Regions from separate parts of the Paraburkholderia sp. HD33-4 genome, predicted to be linked through region 1. Evidence: riboswitches for the same ligand, from Rfam matches in the RefSeq annotation. Region 1 holds a riboswitch; the other holds the start of a gene.

Region 1 (4,986 bases):
GGGCCCGTGCGGTTTTTGTCGTCATGACTGAAATCCTTGTTTGAACAGGTTGTGCACGTTCGACGCGAGCGCCGCGTGCTGGCGCGATGGTGGCGAGCGGGTTGACGGATGCGCTGGCGAATGGATCGGGTTGCCGTCGAGCGGTCGGTTCGAGCTCACGCTTTCGTCGACCGATTAGGCGTGTTTTACCGGGGCTTGGTTCCCCAATTAGTGCTTCGCCGCCGCATCGGAAATGATGCCTTGGCTCGATCACATCAGATGCCGCGTCGCGCATTCACCTTTAAACGAGCCGTTTAGTTATGAAGCGCCATTCGGCGTCGGTCACCGGCGTGATCGACAGACGGTTGCCTTTGGCGAGCACGCGCATGTCCTGCAATTCGGCATGCTCGCGCAGCGCGGCAAGCGGAATCAGCGCGATTTTCTTCTTGAACACGACGTCGACGAGCAACCAGCGCGGCGTTTCCTGTGTCGATTTCGCGTCGTAGTACGGACTCTTTTTATCGAACTGCGTCGGGTCCGGGTACGCGCTCGACGAGACCTCCGCAATGCCCGCGATGCCGGGCTCCGGACAGCTCGAATGATAGAAGAGCACGCCGTCGCCGACCTGCATCACGTCGCGCATGAAGTTGCGCGCCTGATAGTTGCGCACGCCGGTCCACGGCAAGGTGCGATGCGGTGCGTTGGCGAGGTCGTCGATGCTTGCTTCGTCCGGTTCGGACTTCATCAGCCAGTAGCGCATGAATCGGAGTGAACGTGTGAGATTGAACGAGGCGCGGCAACAGCCGGCGCGTGCGAAAAAGCCCCTGAAAAAGGCGCTCAAACGAAAAAACGACGACCAAAGAAAAACGGCGCCGAACCGAAGTCCGACGCCGTTCCAGATAAGGTCCCCGCCTTAGCCGCTAGGCCGGCATCCTGAACCGAGGGTTCAGAATTGGTCGCAGTAAGCAACACTTCGGGTACATCAGACAGAGTGACGCGCACACCCGTGCTACAAATTTCCGCAACCGTGCACATGGCATTGGTTCAAGGAATATATGACCTTGGCGAACCAGGCAGGGAAGCTAAACCGATGAAGCTACTACTCAAACCGTTGAACACTTGACCGGTTCGAAACCGGCCCGCTATTGAGCCCACTACTGCTTACTGCAAGCTGTACTGCTCGATCACAGTACCTAGCTGTTCGTTCATTTGCTGCATTGTACGCCGTATTTCTTCAGCGGGAAATGCTTCTCCGTGTCGCACGCTGCTTTGCAGCTTAAGCAGTTCCGATGCCAGCGACAGAGCAGCCATCACCGCGATGCGATCCGTACCGCGCACGTTGCTGCCGCCGCGGATTTTCTTCATCTCCGCGTCGACGCGCGCGACCGCCTCGAGCAGCGCGCCTTCGGTTTCCGGCGAACAGGCGAGACGATAGGGTACTTCGAGAATCGAGACTTCGATCTGCTTGGTGGTCATGCGCTTTCTCCGTGTCGGCTCACGTCGCTGTCCGCCGCCTCGTGTTCGGGCTCGGCGGATCCGAGCAGATCGAGCTGGTTATCCGGTTCGCTGCTCGCGCGTGCGCGCGGCAATTTTTCGAGAATCGCATTCAGGCGCACCTGAGCGTCGTCGATCTTGGCGGACAGCGCGTCGCGTTCCGCCTGCAGTGCGTCGCGCTCTTCGCGCAATTGCGCGAGTTCCGCGTGCGTGGCTTGTACTTCGGCACGCGTTTGCGCGAGCTGCTCTTCGAGCGCGAGCCGCGCTTCGTTGTGGCGCTGGCTGATCGCAATCAGCTTGCCGATGTTCTGGGAGAGTGATTCGAGTTCGGTGAGCATGTGCTGCGTCCTCTAAAGACATCGCATTTTAGCGCGGAATATTACAGGTTCCGACAATTGTCTCGTTTCGAGACGTAACAGCATCGCTTCGTGCACGTTCGTTGCGTGTCGTGTCGTCGACCATAAGATAAAAAACCGGCAATCCATCGGACAATAACCTGCATTCAACAGAACGGATTGCGCTCCGATTGACCTTTCTTGACGCCCCGCGAGGCCGCTCCTAAACTTCCCGCACTCTGGTGCCCGCACGCGCATTTCGGCGCGTGCAGTTAAACGGGAAGCAGGGCGCGCGCGGTGCCAAACCGGATGCGCGAACCTGCGCTGCCCCCGCAACGGTAAGCGACCGCATGTGAAGTGCTCATGCAGGTCGGTCCTGATCGCAAGGTTGGAAGTTCAACGTGCGAGTGTGCCACTGCGCGTCACGCGTGGGAAGGCGGGATCGATGTGTCGTAGCCCGGATACCGGCCAGAAAAGAGGGACGTCCCCCGCGAAAACGTTAAACATGGGGACGCCTCGTGACGCGTCGGCCCGCGGGGAAGCAGGCCGCGCACGCTAGCCACAGGAATGTCATCCCATGCTGTCCCCCATCGCCCGCGCAACGCTGCTCGCGTTCGCGAGCCTGCCGCTCGTCGTGCATGCGCAAAGCGCCGAGCCTGCGTCCGAATCTTCATCGTCCGCTACGAATGCAAGCACGGCGAATGCCGCAAACGTTGTCGACGCCGTCGATACCTCCTCAGCCGATGCGTCGGGCAACGTGCTGTCGCCGATCGTCGTGACCGCGCAACGCGGACCGCAAGCGTTGCGCGATGCGATCCCGCAGACTACCCAGTTCGATCAGCAGGACATCGCGGACACGACCGCGACCGATCTGCCCGGCCTGCTGCTACTCGCGCCCGGCGTGCAAATCTCGCGCACGGGTGGCCCCGGTTCGACCACCAGTCTGTTTCTGCGCGGCGCGTCGTCGACGCAATCGCTGCTGCTGATCGACGGCGTGCGCGTCGATTCGGTGAGTCTCGGCTCCGCTCAGCTCGCACAGATACCGCTCGATCAGGTCGATCACGTCGAAGTAGTGAACGGCAACGTGTCTGCGTTGTATGGCTCGGGCGCGATCGGCGGCGTCGTGCAGGTGTTCACGAAAGACGGCGGCGATCATCCGCCGCGTTTCAACTTTTCGCTCGGCTATGGCAGCTATCACACGCAGACGCAAACGGCCGGTGTGAACGGCGCGCTCGATCAGGACGGCCGCACGACCTTCAACATCTCGCTCGCGCGCACGAAGGACGACGGCTTCTCGTCGCTCAATCCGCTCGAGGCGCCGGCCGCGAATCCGAACGCGAACGGCAATCTGAACGAGAGCATCAGCGCGTCGCTGCGTCACAAGTTCACCGACAGGTGGGACGCGGGCGTCAGCTACTTCCAGTCGAACAACAACAACAGCTACGACAATGCGTACGGCGAGCCGACCGATCTGAACAACCTCTATAGCAAGGTGCGGCAGGTGTCGGTGTTCGCGAACGGCAAGCTGACCGATTGGTGGACCACGCACTTCACGCTCGCCGAGGGCGACGACCGCAGCGTGTCGAACACCAATGGCATCTACAACGGCCGCTTCGATACCGACAATCGCCAGTACACGTGGCAGAACGATTTCGCGCTCGCTGCGAACCAGAAGCTGCAAGTCGGCTACGAGCATCTCGACCAGACGCTCGACTCCGATACGTTCGCCGCGCCCGAGCGTCACGTCGATTCGGTCTTCGCGGGCTACAGCGCGCGCTTCGGCCGCAACCAGATTCAGGTCAACGTGCGACGCGACCAGTACTCCGATTTCGGCGGAGCGAACAGTTACTATCTCGGCTACGGTTTCGACATCACGTCGCGCTGGAAGGTAACCGCAAGCTATTCGGATGCGTTTCGCGCGCCGAGCTTCGACGATCTGTACTATCCGATCAGCGGCAATCCGTCGATCCAGCCCGAGCGCAGTCACTCGGTCGAAGCCGGCTTGCAGTACGCGACCGATGCGCTCGGCGTGATGCGTCTGAACGCGTTCCAGACGCGCTATACGAATCTGATCGACTACGTGCAGACGATCCCCGGCATCTACCTCGCGGAGAACGTCGGCCATGCGAAGGTGCAGGGACTCGAAGGATCGTGGAGCGGTCATGTCGGCAAGACCGACGTGCGCGCGACGCTGACGCTGCAGAACCCGGTCGATCTCGACAACGGTACCGACCTCGTGCGGCGCGCGCGACGGTTCGGGTCGTTCGTGGCGAATCGCAGCATCGGTGGATGGCGCGTCGGCGGCGAGTGGCTCGTCGTCGGACCGCGCACCGACAGCACCGGCAACCTCGGCGGTTATGGCATCGTGAATCTGTCGGCGCGCTACAACATCACGAAGGCATGGTACGTCAGCGCGCAAATCGACAATCTGTTCGACAAGGACTATGAAACGGCCTACTCGTATAACTCGCCGCGACGCGGTGCGTATCTCACGCTCGGCTGGCAGCAGCAATGACGCGCGCGGCGGATTGGCCGCATGCGTGAGCGCACGCGGATGAGTCGCGCGTCCGGTTCGCTGTCCGCCATGATGCAGACGCCGCGTCCGATGAATGCGAAACGCGCGGCCGCGATCTGGCTCGGACTCGCGCTCGCGGCCGTCGCGTTGCTCGGCGCGTCGCTGGTGCTCGGCAGCGTGCCGCTTGCGCCGTCGCGCGTGCTTGCGGCGCTCGTGCCGACCCACGCTTTCGGCGGCACGGGTAGCGACGATCTCGCCGGCGAAATCGTGCGCACGTTGCGATTGCCGCGCGCGCTCGCGGGCTTCGCGTGCGGCGCGTTGCTCGCGCTGGCCGGCGCGCTGCTGCAGGTGCTGCTGCGCAATCCGCTGGCCGAGCCGTACGTGCTCGGCGTGTCGGGCGGGGCGGCCACCTTCGCGCTGGTCGCGATGATCGCGGGCGGTGCATGGTGGATCGTCGATGCGAGCGCGTTCGCGGGTGCGTTCGTATCGATCCTGCTGGTGCTCGGCCTCGCGCGTCGCGAACTGTGGCGCGGCGAGCCGCAGGACACGTCGCCGCGTTTGCTGCTGACCGGCGCGGTGATCGCGGCCGGGTGGGGCGCGCTGATCACGCTGCTGCTCAATCTCGCACCCGATAGCCGTCTGCGCGGCATGCTGTTCTGGCTC
Region 2 (4,986 bases), on a different contig from region 1:
TGTTCCAGGTGTAGCCGTCGCCCATCGTGACGAAATCGCATTGCGCGATCGCGCCGAGGAAGTCGCGCTCCGACGTATGCAGCGCGCCCTTGATGAACTGCACGACGCCCAGCCGCATGCCGTGGCCGAGCACGCGCACGGCCATGCCGAACGCGGCCGTGCTCTTGCCTTTGCCGGTGCCGGTGTTGACGATCAGCAGGCCTTTTTCGACGGTCGCGCCGGCCTGCTTCTTTTCGTGGCCTTCACGGCGGCGTTCGGTCATGCGTTGATGCGATTCGGGATCGGTTTTCATCGAGGGTCCTGGTCTTGAGGGGATGGGAGCACGTCGCTGAGGGCTGCGTCGTTCGGCGCCGCGATCGCCACTGCGATACCGGCGTGCGCGGTCTTGCGTACGATCAGACGTGCGGTTTGCGCAGTTGTCTCCGAGTCTGACGCTGCTGCCGCCAGCAGCGCGCAGGGCTCGCACACACCGTCGACGCCCAGATGCGCGCGAACCGCCGCCGACGGCGACGCGACCGGCACCGCGGCGATCTGCTCGCGGCTGAACAGTCGTAGCGGCAGCCGGTGGCGCGAGCAGAATTCGAGCAGGCCCGCTTCGTCGGCTTTGGTGTCGATCGTCGCGACGGCGCGGATCTGCTCGAAGGCATTCGATCCGAGCGCTGCGCGCACGGCGGCTTCGATGTCCGCGGCTTCGCTGTGCGAGCGGCAACCGATGCCGACGCTCAGCGTTTTCATCGCGTGTGCGTGTGGTGTTGCGCTCGCTGCCGGTTCGCGATGAACGCGGCCGTCGCGTTCCGCCGCTTCACGCGCCAGCGCGAGCGAGGCCACGCCGCCGATCACCACGATCGCCGGCGAGCCGAGCCCCGCGCGCACGACCGCCCCGGCAAACTCGCGAAGCGGCGCGAGCACGTGACGCTGCCCGGGCCGAGTCGCCGATTCGATCGCCGCGCAGGGCGTATCGGCGGACATGCCGGCCGCGAGCAACGCGCCGGCGATTTCGCCGAGCCGCCGCATGCCCATGTAGATCACGAGCGTCATGCGCGTCGCGGCGAGCGCGGCCCAGTCCGGCTCACCGCTGCCGGCCCCGTGGCCGGTGACGAACACGACGCCCTGCGCGTGGTCGCGATGCGTGACCGCAATGCCGAGCGTCGCGGGTGCCGCGATGCCGGCCGTGATGCCGCTGATCACGTCGACGTCGATACCCGCCGCATGCAGCGCCTGCAATTCTTCGCCGCCGCGACCGAACACGAACGGATCGCCGCCCTTGAGCCGCGCAACGCTGCGGCCCGCGCGCAGATGCCCGAGCATTTGCGCGACGATGTCGGCCTGCGCCGTCGACGGATGGCCGCCGCGTTTGCCGACGTACACGACTTGCGCGTCGGCGCGGGCGAACTGCAGCACCTCGGGATTGACCAGATCGTCGACCAGCACGACATCGGCCTGCGCGAGCGCGCGAGTGGCCTTCAGCGTCATCAGTTCGACGTCGCCGGGACCCGCGCCGATCAGCCAGGCGCGCGTCATCGCGGCGTGCATGGCGGATGCCATGCGGAGATGGGAGGAGAGAAGCGGCGTGCGACGGTGCGCGCGGAGGTGAATATAGAGGTCATGCAGTACAGCAAATCCGGGCGAGGTTAGCCGCGCGGCTCGCGGCACATTCTTCAGATAGAACGCCACGACACGCGCGATGCCACGCTGCTACGCCTTCACATCCGTTCCCCGCGGATTCCGGCGGCCGGCGGCGCAACCTGATGCACGGATGCATGCGGCGCCGCTTCCGCGTCTGGCCGGTATCCGGGCTGGCGGCCTCACGCGCTTCGCCTTCCCGTCCCTGTGTGCGGATTCGCGGGGACAGTGGCATCAAAAAACGCATGCGCGGCGCGGCGGAATCGAAGCTCAATCGAATCGCGCGCCGCAGGTCGCTTACCGTTGCGGGGACAGCACAGGTTGAACGCGCGACGCGCTGCCTGTTTCCCGTTTAACTGCACACGCGAGCGCATGTGCGGGCACCAAACGCGCGCATACGATAGCACATGGCGCCTTGCCGGATAAGCCTCTGCGGCGCTTTCCGACACCGTGCGTTCCTTGACTGCGCAAGGCCGCGGGCCTACACTCGCACGCACTTTGGGTGCTCGCGTGCGCGTTCGTGCGCATGCAGTTAAACGGGAAACAGGGAGCCTCTGCTCAGGAGTGGCTAACCTGTGCTGTCCCCGCAACGGTAAGCGAAAAGCGGTTCCGGCTTGTTAGTCGGCACCGCGGGTGCCGGCTTCGATGTCCTCGCGCAAGGTCGCGTCGACATATCACCACTGGACGAGAAACCACTCGTCCGGGAAGGGGAAGCGGCGCTTTCGTCAGCCCGGATACCGGCCCGAAGAAGCAGAACGACCGCCGCGGGGATGCGGCGGCGCGTTCATGACCTCACTTCCGCTTTCTGTATTTCCGTTGTCGCGGCAATGCCGTCGTTCGTCCCCGTGTTTGGTGATCGCTGGCACTGATGCGCATGCTTCATTCGCTCCATTCGCCAGCCGATGCGGACCGACGCGCGGACTTTCCGGCAGACCGATGCAACGCCAAGGGATGGACCTCACGATGCAAACTCAATTGCGCAAGATTCCCGTCACGATCGTCACGGGCTTTCTCGGCAGCGGCAAAACCACGCTGCTGCGGCACATTCTTCAGCATGCGGGCGGCAAGCGCATCGCGGTGATTGTCAACGAGTTCGGCGAACTCGGCATCGACGGGGAAATCCTCAAGGGCTGCGGCATCGGCTGCGATGAAAACGGCGTCGAGACCGAAGGGCATTTGTATGAACTCGCGAACGGTTGTCTGTGCTGCACCGTGCAGGAAGAGTTTTTTCCGGTGATGGAAAAGCTCGCTGAACGGCGCGGCGAACTCGATCATGTGCTGATCGAAACCTCGGGGCTCGCATTGCCGAAGCCGCTCGTGCAGGCGTTCAACTGGCCGCAGATCCGCAACGGCTTCACCGTCGACGCGGTGGTGACGGTGGTGGACGGACCGGCCGCCGCAAGCGGCCAGTTCGCCGATAACCCGGTCGCCGTCGATGCGCAGCGCAAGGCCGATCCGAATCTCGATCACGAGTCGCCGCTGCACGAACTGTTCGAAGACCAGTTGTCGGCGGCGGATCTGGTGATTCTGAACAAGACCGATCTGATCGACGACGCGCGCCAGCACGAGGTGGAAGCCGCGATCCGCGCGGAGATCCCGCCGCAGGTGAAGATCGTGCGCGCGCAGCAGGGGCGGCTCGACCTGCATACGCTGCTGGGGCTCGAAGCGGCGTCGGAAGAGACGATCCATCTGCGTCACGACCATCACGGTTCCGCCGACGACCCCGACCATCACCACGACGAATTCGATTCGGTCGTCGTGCAGGCATCCGTGCCGTCGCGCGACGCGGCGCTCGCCGCTTTGCAGACGCTCGTCGAAAACCACACGATTTACCGTGTCAAAGGGTTCGCCGCATTGCAGGGCGCGGCGATGCGCCTCGTGATCCAGGGCGTGGGCCGGCGCTTCGACAGCTACTTCGACCGGCGCTGGCAGGCGGGCGAAAATGACGAAGGCGCGTTGAGCCGCTTCGTGCTGATCGGCGAAGACCTCGACCAACACGCGCTGCAACAGGCGTTCGACGCGGCGCTCGGCGCGACGTCGAACGCGACGGCATAACGGGCGCACCAGTATGCATCTGCTGCGCACGACGCCGGGCGGCTTCGTCGACGATACGCAGGGCGTGATCCGCATCGATCAGCAGCCCGCCGAGATCGTCGTGCTCAGTTCCGCCGACACCACGCTGTCGCTGCTCGCGAGCGTGGTGCCGCGTCTTGGTGACGGCTTCCCGAGCGTGCGGCTCGCGAACGTCACGTATCTGCGTCAGCCGGCCTCGGTCGATTTCTATCTCGACGACGTGTTGCAGCACGCGCGCGTGGTCGTCGTCGATCATCTCGGCGGAGAAGCGTATTGGCCGTACGGCATCGAGCAGGTCGTCGCGCTCGCGCAGCGCAAACAGCAAATGCTCGCGATGTTTTCCGGCGACCTGCAGGAAGACCCGAACCTGCTCGCGCGCAGTACCGCGAGCCCGGAGTTATGCCAGCGGTTGTGGCGGTATCTGCGCGAAGGCGGCCCGCAGAACGCCGAGGCGTTTTTGCGCTGCATCGCGTATCGCGCGCTCGACTGGGGGCGCGAACCCGAGCCGCCGCGCGCGTTGCCGGCGGCGTCGCTGTATCACCCCGAGCGCGATACGCCCACTGTCGCCGACTGGCAGGCGCGTTGGCGGCAAGACGCGCCGGTCGTCGCGATCCTGTTCTACAAGGCGCATCTGCAGGCCGCCAATACCGCGGTGTTCGATGCGCTGATCGACGCGCTCGAAGCGCAAGGGCTCAATCCGCTGCCGCTCGCGATCACGTCGTTGAAGGATGCGATGAGCCGCGATGTCGTGCAGTCGCTGTGTGCGCAACATGGCGTCGCGCTGGCGCTGAACACAACCGCGTTCGCCGCGTCGGCGATCGACGACCCCGAGCCGCTCGCGCTCGCCGGCGACGCGCCGGTGTTCCAGGTGATCCTGAGCGGCGGCAATCGCGAAGACTGGCTGAAGGACAATCACGGTCTCAACTCGCGCGACATCGCGATGCATATCGCGCTGCCCGAAGTGGACGGGCGCATCATCACGCGCGCGATCAGCTTCAAGGGGCTCGCGTATCGCTGTGCGCATACGCAGGTCGACGTGGTCCGCTATCAGCCCGACCTCGAACGGGTGAGTTTTCTCGCCGAGCTGAGCCGGCGCTGGTGCCGTCTGCGTTCGCTCGATAACGCCGACAAGAGAGTCGCGTTGATTCTCGCCAACTATCCGATGAGCGAAGGGCGCATCGGCAATGGCGTGGGGCTCGACACGCCGGCGTCGGTGGTCGGCATTCTGTCGATGCTGCGCGCTGAGGGCTATCGTGTCGGCGAGTTGCCCGACAACGGCGACGCGTTGTT

The links. Region 1 has a riboswitch for cobalamin ahead of L0U84_RS03550 (TonB-dependent receptor domain-containing protein). Riboswitches for the same ligand answer to the same signal wherever they lie in the genome.
Region 2: it holds a riboswitch for cobalamin, as region 1 does, so the genes downstream of both, cobA (uroporphyrinogen-III C-methyltransferase) here and L0U84_RS03550 (TonB-dependent receptor domain-containing protein) in region 1, are expected to answer to the same signal.

Annotation. Positions count from the first base shown of each region.
Region 1 covers NZ_JAJEJS010000001.1:783,767-788,752, forward strand. The annotation lists gene L0U84_RS03525 (SIMPL domain-containing protein) at 1-25, opposite strand, end outside; gene L0U84_RS03530 (EVE domain-containing protein) at 281-739, opposite strand; RNA gene ssrS (6S RNA) at 881-1,062, opposite strand; gene L0U84_RS03540 (cell division protein ZapA) at 1,141-1,455, opposite strand; gene L0U84_RS03545 (ATPase) at 1,452-1,811, opposite strand; cobalamin riboswitch at 2,032-2,295, shown strand; gene L0U84_RS03550 (TonB-dependent receptor domain-containing protein) at 2,386-4,323, shown strand; gene L0U84_RS03555 (FecCD family ABC transporter permease) at 4,363-4,986, shown strand, end outside.
Region 2 covers NZ_JAJEJS010000002.1:1,844,288-1,849,273, reverse strand. The annotation lists gene cobO (cob(I)yrinic acid a,c-diamide adenosyltransferase) at 1-292, opposite strand, end outside; gene L0U84_RS44070 (cobalamin biosynthesis protein) at 289-735, opposite strand; partial or broken gene cobA (uroporphyrinogen-III C-methyltransferase) at 796-1,521, opposite strand; cobalamin riboswitch at 1,766-2,026, opposite strand; cobalamin riboswitch at 2,107-2,383, shown strand; gene cobW (cobalamin biosynthesis protein CobW) at 2,587-3,678, shown strand; gene cobN (cobaltochelatase subunit CobN) at 3,692-4,986, shown strand, end outside.